DNA from 2 places in the Paenibacillus sp. 203 genome. Region 2 is predicted to be linked to the other one. Evidence: riboswitches for the same ligand, from Rfam matches in the RefSeq annotation. Region 2 holds a riboswitch; the other holds the start of a gene.
What was found. A riboswitch is a leader RNA that binds a small molecule or an ion and turns the genes downstream of it on or off. The one in region 2 is predicted to bind FMN.
Positions count from the first base shown of each region.

Region 1: another riboswitch for FMN. It lies ahead of WA407_RS10800 (DMT family transporter); the one in region 2 lies ahead of ribE (riboflavin synthase).

Region 1 covers NZ_JAXCHD010000004.1:307,442-310,866, reverse strand. Annotated here, with positions in the region: gene WA407_RS10810 (ABC transporter ATP-binding protein) at 1-649, shown strand, start outside; gene WA407_RS10805 (hypothetical protein) at 642-1,337, shown strand; FMN riboswitch at 1,459-1,603, shown strand; gene WA407_RS10800 (DMT family transporter) at 1,776-2,723, shown strand; gene WA407_RS10795 (methyl-accepting chemotaxis protein) at 2,965-3,425, shown strand, end outside.
Region 2 covers NZ_JAXCHD010000003.1:134,248-137,672, forward strand. Annotated here, with positions in the region: gene WA407_RS06980 (thiamine pyrophosphate-dependent enzyme) at 1-318, shown strand, start outside; gene WA407_RS06985 (IDEAL domain-containing protein) at 538-1,005, shown strand; FMN riboswitch at 1,074-1,247, shown strand; gene ribE (riboflavin synthase) at 1,578-2,243, shown strand; gene ribB (3,4-dihydroxy-2-butanone-4-phosphate synthase) at 2,304-2,987, shown strand; gene ribH (6,7-dimethyl-8-ribityllumazine synthase) at 3,067-3,425, shown strand, end outside.

The DNA.
Region 1 (3,425 bases), on a different contig from region 2:
GACGGCACAGCAAAATCTCGAACTTCATTGTGAATACATGGGCTACTATAATAAGCAGGCGGTTCGGGATGCCCTAGAATTAGTGAATTTGCGAAATGCGGATGACAAGCCAGTAAAGGATTTTTCGCTGGGAATGAAGCAACGTCTTGGGATTGCCCGCGCTATTGCAACTAAGCCAGAGCTACTCATTTTGGATGAACCCATTAATGGTCTGGACCCCGTGGGTATCAAGGAAATCCGCCAATTATTCCACATGCTATGCAAGGAATATGGGATGACTCTGCTCGTGTCCAGTCATATTTTAGCGGAAATAGAGCAGATTGCGGATACGGTAGGCGTGATTAATCACGGACGACTGATTGAGGAAGTATCGATGGAGCAGGTGCGGGAAACCAATACGGAATATATCGAATTTACGACCAACGATTGTAAAAAAGCGACCTACGTCCTCTCCCATCATCTGAATCTGAATAATATAAAGGTACTAAATGAACAGAGTATACGTATTTACGATTCAAATGTACCACAGAAACAAATTACGAAAACGCTCATTTTAAATGATATAGAGGTGGATTCCATTCATCAGAAAAGCAGCACGCTGGAAGACTACTTTTTGCGCCTGTTAAACGGAGGTGATCTCCATGCTTAAATTGATGCAGTTGGAGCTGAAAAAATTTCATCTCGCGGGTTATATCCGTTCAGCACTGATCGCCAATGCATGCATTCTTGGGCTGCTCTGTATTATCGCGCTGGACAGTCAAAGTGAAGGAATACCCGAATTCACACAATACACCCAACTCTTGGATCTAATAGACAATTTTGTGAGAGCAACATTTATTGTATTTTCCTCCGTTTTGCTATGCCGCTTTATCGTCGGAGAATTTAAATCCAAATCGATTACGATCTTGTTCATGTACCCGATTCACCGTCAAAAGCTGATGATCGCCAAGCTCTTGGTTGTGCTGCTGTTTACATTCTTGTCTATTATTATTTCGGAAATAATCATTACGGCTGCTATTCATCTGCTCAACCAGTTTGTCTTGATTGTACCGGATAACCTTACTCTTTCCATACTGGGCCAACAATCAGCACGAACGCTGATCAATGCCGTTGCTGCCAGCTTTATGGGATTGGTTCCGCTGTATATGGGGATGCGAAGATACTCTGTACCCACCACCATTGTGACCTCAATCCTGATTGTAGCATTGCTTTTCTCCAATAATAACGGTGCTCCACTTAGTTCCATAGCCCCCGTGCAAATTGGCTTCTCTCTACTAGGAATGCTTGTGGCTTATGCGGCGATTCGACGTATTGAGTATAAGGATATTACCTCGTAATATGTAATTTCGTAGAGCGCTTTCAAAAAAAAGATGAAAATCATTGTTAGATATACACACATTTTTCACTGGACTTCATTCTAAAACAGGTATATCCTATAGGAGAAATTAAAAACGGAATAAGGATCTTCGGGGTAGGGTGAGATTCCCAACCGGCGGTATGGCTCATGGAGCTAAGCCCGCGACTCTGTATCTGGCAACAGGATACGGACTGATTTGGTGAGATGCCAAAGCCGACGGTAAAGTCCGGATGGAAGAAGATCGAAATATCAACATGCCGCGAAGTGGATGAATACTGCGTTATTAGTTTTGCAGCAACTTCATTTAACTTGCATAAAGCGGCAAGTTTATTTGATCAACCCCCGTCTTGCATGGCCTTTCGCCATGGACGGGGGTTTTTGTGCCACCGGTCCTGTATTCGCAAGGAGCTAATTGAGTATGAGTCAATCTTCTACTGTACTAACATCCAAAGGTTTTGATCGTAGCTCCCACATGAAAAGCGGTTTTTGGCTGGTCGCAATTGGAGCAGCCTTGTGGGGCGCAGACCCGCTTTTTCGTATTATTTTGCTAAAGTCATTTACTTCAACACAAATTGTACTTATGGAGCATGTGCTGCTCTTCCTCGCTCTGACACCGATGCTGTGGAAGCATCGTGAGGAACTCAAAGCGGTACGGCTTCGTCAAGTTTTCGCTATTTTATTCGTCTCGTGGGGCGGCTCGGCTCTGGCCAGCGTGATTTTCACTATGGCACTCAGCAATGGTGATTTGAATGCTGTACTCTTACTCCAGAAGCTTCAACCCTTGGTCGCTATTGTTCTAGCCCGTATTATTTTGAAGGAAATGTTGCCGCGTCATTTTGGAGTATTAATTGTCGTTGCTCTGTTCGGGACGTATCTTCTGACCTTCGGTTGGTCGCTCCCCTTCGGACATGTTCGTGATTTTGTTCAGGTTGGTAGTCTGCTTGCACTCGGTGCAGCAGTTCTGTGGGGCGGTTCGACAGTCATGGGAAGTTACTTGCTTCGTTCAATGAAATATGAAACAGTAACCTCCCTCCGCTTCATGGTGGCGCTCCCTCTGCTGATTGTCCTCACCTCTGTAGAGCATGCGCCATGGAATATGCCTGCCGGTACATGGGCGGGCGCAGCTGTGATTATCAATCTGCTATTGCAGGCATTGCTTCCGGGTCTTCTCAGCTTGCTGCTGTATTACAAAGGCTTAAGTACGACCAAAGCGTCTTATGCTACGATGGCAGAACTGAGCTTTCCCATGGTTGGTGTCGTGATTAACTGGATCGTCTTTCAGCAAATTGTCACTATAGCGCAATTGACTGGTTTTATGCTCATCTGGATTACGCTCTTTATGATTTCACGTCAGCAAAAAAATTAACAGTTCAACGTCCCTTTCATGACTCACCCAAGCCAAATCGTGAAGATGCTTTTGCATCTCCGATTTGGCTTTTTTATGTATTCGTATTCATATAAAATATAGTTCTTTAGACCCATCTTTCAGAAAAAGTGTCTAAAACATGTAATTATTCTTCGTTTCTCAAAGATTACATCTATAAAATTAGTCGGTTTCTGTCGAATAAAACAATGTAGTGATTATCAGACACAGAGGAGCAAGAACTATGACTAAAACAAAACAAACAGTTCCGTGGTGGAACAGGTTTCTCAAGCAGTTTTATTTAATGAGGACAAGATTAATAATATCTTTTTTGGCTGTGTTATTGATTCCGAGCGTACTTATCGGGTACTTTTCCTATCAGGGGGCTACAACACAACTCAGTCAGCAAATGGGCGGTTCCGTATACACGAATTTGTATCTGATCCGGAGCAATGTCAATCAGTATGTAGCACCCATTATGAAAGACCTGGACGTGCTTACCACTGAAATCAATTCTGATTCCATTGGTACCAACCAAGAGGCCCTTCAGAAAAAGTTGGATGCCATCGTTAAGGCTCATCCCGAGCTAGATGCCGCGCTTCTAGGTAATGCGAAAGGGCAATACATACGTTCACCGAAAAAACAGGAGGCCGATTATGACCCCCGGGAGAGAAAATGGTACAAAAATGCGATGCTGGAAAAGGG
Region 2 (3,425 bases):
AACGTGGGTACGGCTTATGGTAAGATCCTGTGCGCCTGCCCGCTGAATTGGAAATCCGAAGATAGACTGGGCACCAGCATTGTGGGCGCTGCAGTCGAGTCTTGTTTCTTTCCTTTGTACGAAATAGAGCAAGGCAGTACGACGATTACGTACAATCCGGAAGACAAGGGAAAACGGATTCCAGCTGCTGAATGGTTGAAATTAATGGGTAAAACGAAGCATCTTCTTAAGGAGGAGGCTACGTTGGCTACCTTTGAGCAGGAGATTGAGCGTCGCTGGACTATCCTGAAAAAGAAACATGAAATTTCAGAGCTATAATTACGTTTTTTGCATAATCATCGATTAACATTGTTATCCGCTGTTACTGTAGTGGTTCAATCAAGATTCTTTGCGTTTATTGCGCAAAGAATCTTTTTTGTCGTTTATGGGTTGAAGCATAAAAAAACAGGTAATGATTTCCGATATAGGAGTGGAGGCCTATAAGAGGCACGTTAAAAAGTTTTCTTCTGAATTTTAAGATGCAATGAGGTGCAGGTAATGATTAAGCTGAATACAGTTGAAATAATCGAAATTATAAAGAAGCAGATCCCTAAGGTTATGAACATCAAGCCAGTGGAGCTAAAGTTTACGGATGATTTTGGACGGGCTTCGTTGGCAGCGACAGAACACAAATTCACGCTGACGAACCAGCATTATTCTGCCAAGGTGATGGATTGCGTGTTAGAAACACAGGTACGCCCCATTTTAATGTGCGAAATTATTTATTTTCTGAAATGCGAGTTTATTGACGGACATGTTGATGTGCGACTGGATTATGAAGCATGTTCTGAGGAAGGACGGGGACCGGTTGCTTCAGCCGTAATTACCTTTGATCATGCAACAGAGTTGGGAGTCGAGGAACTGGCCGATCTGATTGACTTGGCGCTTCATATGAATGATAAAACCTGGTTTGAAGAACTCTCCAGCCAATATGTCAAAACCAAAGCAGGAGCTTCTATTAGATAACTTGCTTTTTTTAGAAGTCGGTGCTAATATACGTAACAAGTTTAATGTTAATTCAATTAAATAAGAGCAAGATCCTTCGGGGCGGGGCGAAATTCCCCACCGGCGGTGATGACATGTTTGTGGATCGTTTTTGTGAGAAACAGCATGGCTTAGTCCGTGACCCGGATGCTGAATGATCGGCAGAAGGTGGACCTGGTGCAAATCCGGGACCGACAGTATAGTCTGGATGGGAGAAGGATACGAAGCGCATGTGCATGACGTGACATGTGCCGATTTTTAGCATACCCAATTGTGCGTACGGCTTATTTCGTTGTAGGACAGCATCGGGCGATAGCTTGCTTAAGCTTTCTTTTTGATGATGTTCAGAGCGTATTTGGTTGTATCCTCAGTCATGCTTTCTATTGGCAAATCTATGATTTCATGTCGTCTTAAGATGCATATGAACTGCGCTTGTATACTACAAATGTGACTCTCATCACCCCCATGACGGATTGAATCCGAACTGGGGGTTTTTTGCGCTTATAGCTGATGAATTAGGGATAAACTGAAATGTAGTGGAAAGGAGTGAAGGCATGTTTACCGGATTGGTCGAGGAAGTGGGTCGCATTCAAACGATTTCCAAAAGCGGTGAAGCGATGGTGCTGGGGATTTCGGGTTCCGTGGTGTTGGGCGATTTGAAAATAGGAGACAGTGTCTCAGTGAATGGCGTTTGCCTGACGGCGATACAGATCGGTACGAAAGACTTTAAGGTTGATGTGATGCCGGAAACCTTTCGCAGCAGTAATCTGAAAGAGTTGAGATCAGGCAGCCGAGTCAACCTGGAGCGAGCGATGGCGGCGAGCGGAAGGTTCGGAGGACATATCGTGCAAGGACATGTGGACGGGACGGGAACGATTCGCGGGGTAACATCAGATCAGAATGCAGTTGTGTTCGAAATTGAGCCTAAAAATCAAACATTATTTAAATATATTCTTCTCAAAGGGTCAATCACAATTGATGGTATCAGCCTCACAGTCGCACAGCGTACGAGAGATACCTTTGCCGTATCCATTATTCCCCACACCTTATCCGAAACGGCCTTACAAGCCAAACGTGAGGGAGATACCGTCAATATCGAATGCGATATTTTGGGCAAATATGTAGAACAGCTTTTAAATTACAGAGGTGCAGCGGAGGCGGAGAGGGTAGAAGAAGCTCCTCTCAGTTTGGACTATTTGGCGAAACACGGCTTTGCCTGATATTGAAGGGTAAGCCTGTTTAGGAGCATTCGTGGCACAAGACATAAGGAGGAAAGTGTTATGGATAGAGATAGCCAAACAAGTGCAATGGCAAACGTCATAGAGCATGGCGAGTTGGAACATGACGAAGAGATTCGTTTGGATTCCATCGAAGCAGCGTTGGAGGACTTGAAAAACGGTAAAGTTGTTATTGTAGTGGATGATGAACAGCGCGAAAATGAAGGCGATTTTATCGCTTTGGCTGAAAAAGCGTCGCCTGAGGTCATTAATTTCATGATTACAGAAGGTCGCGGGTTGGTCTGTGTGCCAATCACACGACAAAGAGCCGAGGCCTTGGAATTGCATCCTATGGTAGAGCAAAATACAGATTTCCACGGTACTGCCTTTACGGTATCGGTAGATCATATGGAGACAACAACGGGTATTTCAGCGGCCGAGCGCTCCTTGACTGTACGCGCCTTGGCAGACGAAGCAGTCACAGGCAGTGATTTCCGCAAGCCTGGTCACATGTTCCCGCTGATTGCTCGCGATGGTGGTGTCTTGCAGCGTGCGGGTCACACTGAAGCGGCTGTTGATCTGGCCCGACTCAGTGGCTTCAAGCCTGCTGGGGTCATTTGCGAAATTATAAAGGAAGATGGCTCAATGGCCCGCCTGCCTGATCTGGCAGTGGTCGCCAAGCGACATCAATTAAAGCTGATCAGTATTCAGCATTTGGTGGACTACCGTCGTCGTTTATCATTGTAAAAATACATCTCGGTTCCAAGTAAATCTGAAGTATTGTCCGAAGTCCCTAAATAATTAAACTAAGAGAGGTTGATTAAACATGGCACGTTTTCTAGAAGGTAATCTCGTATCGAACGGTTTAAAATATGGTATTGTGGTAGGCAGATTTAATGAGTTTATTACGAGCAAGCTGTTAAGCGGCGCAATTGACGCACTTCAACGACATGGTGCACAGGAAGATGAAATTGATGTAGCCTGGGTTCCGGGTGCATTTGAAATTTCACTGATTGCACAAAAAATGGCTGCAAGCGGCAAATATGATGCCGTAATTACGCTGGGTACGGTCATCCGTGGTTCTACTTCACATTATGATATCGTCTGCAATGAAGTGGCCAAGGGTGTGGCCGCGAGCAGTCTGAAAACGGGAGTGCCCGTTATTTTTGGTGTAGTGACTACAGA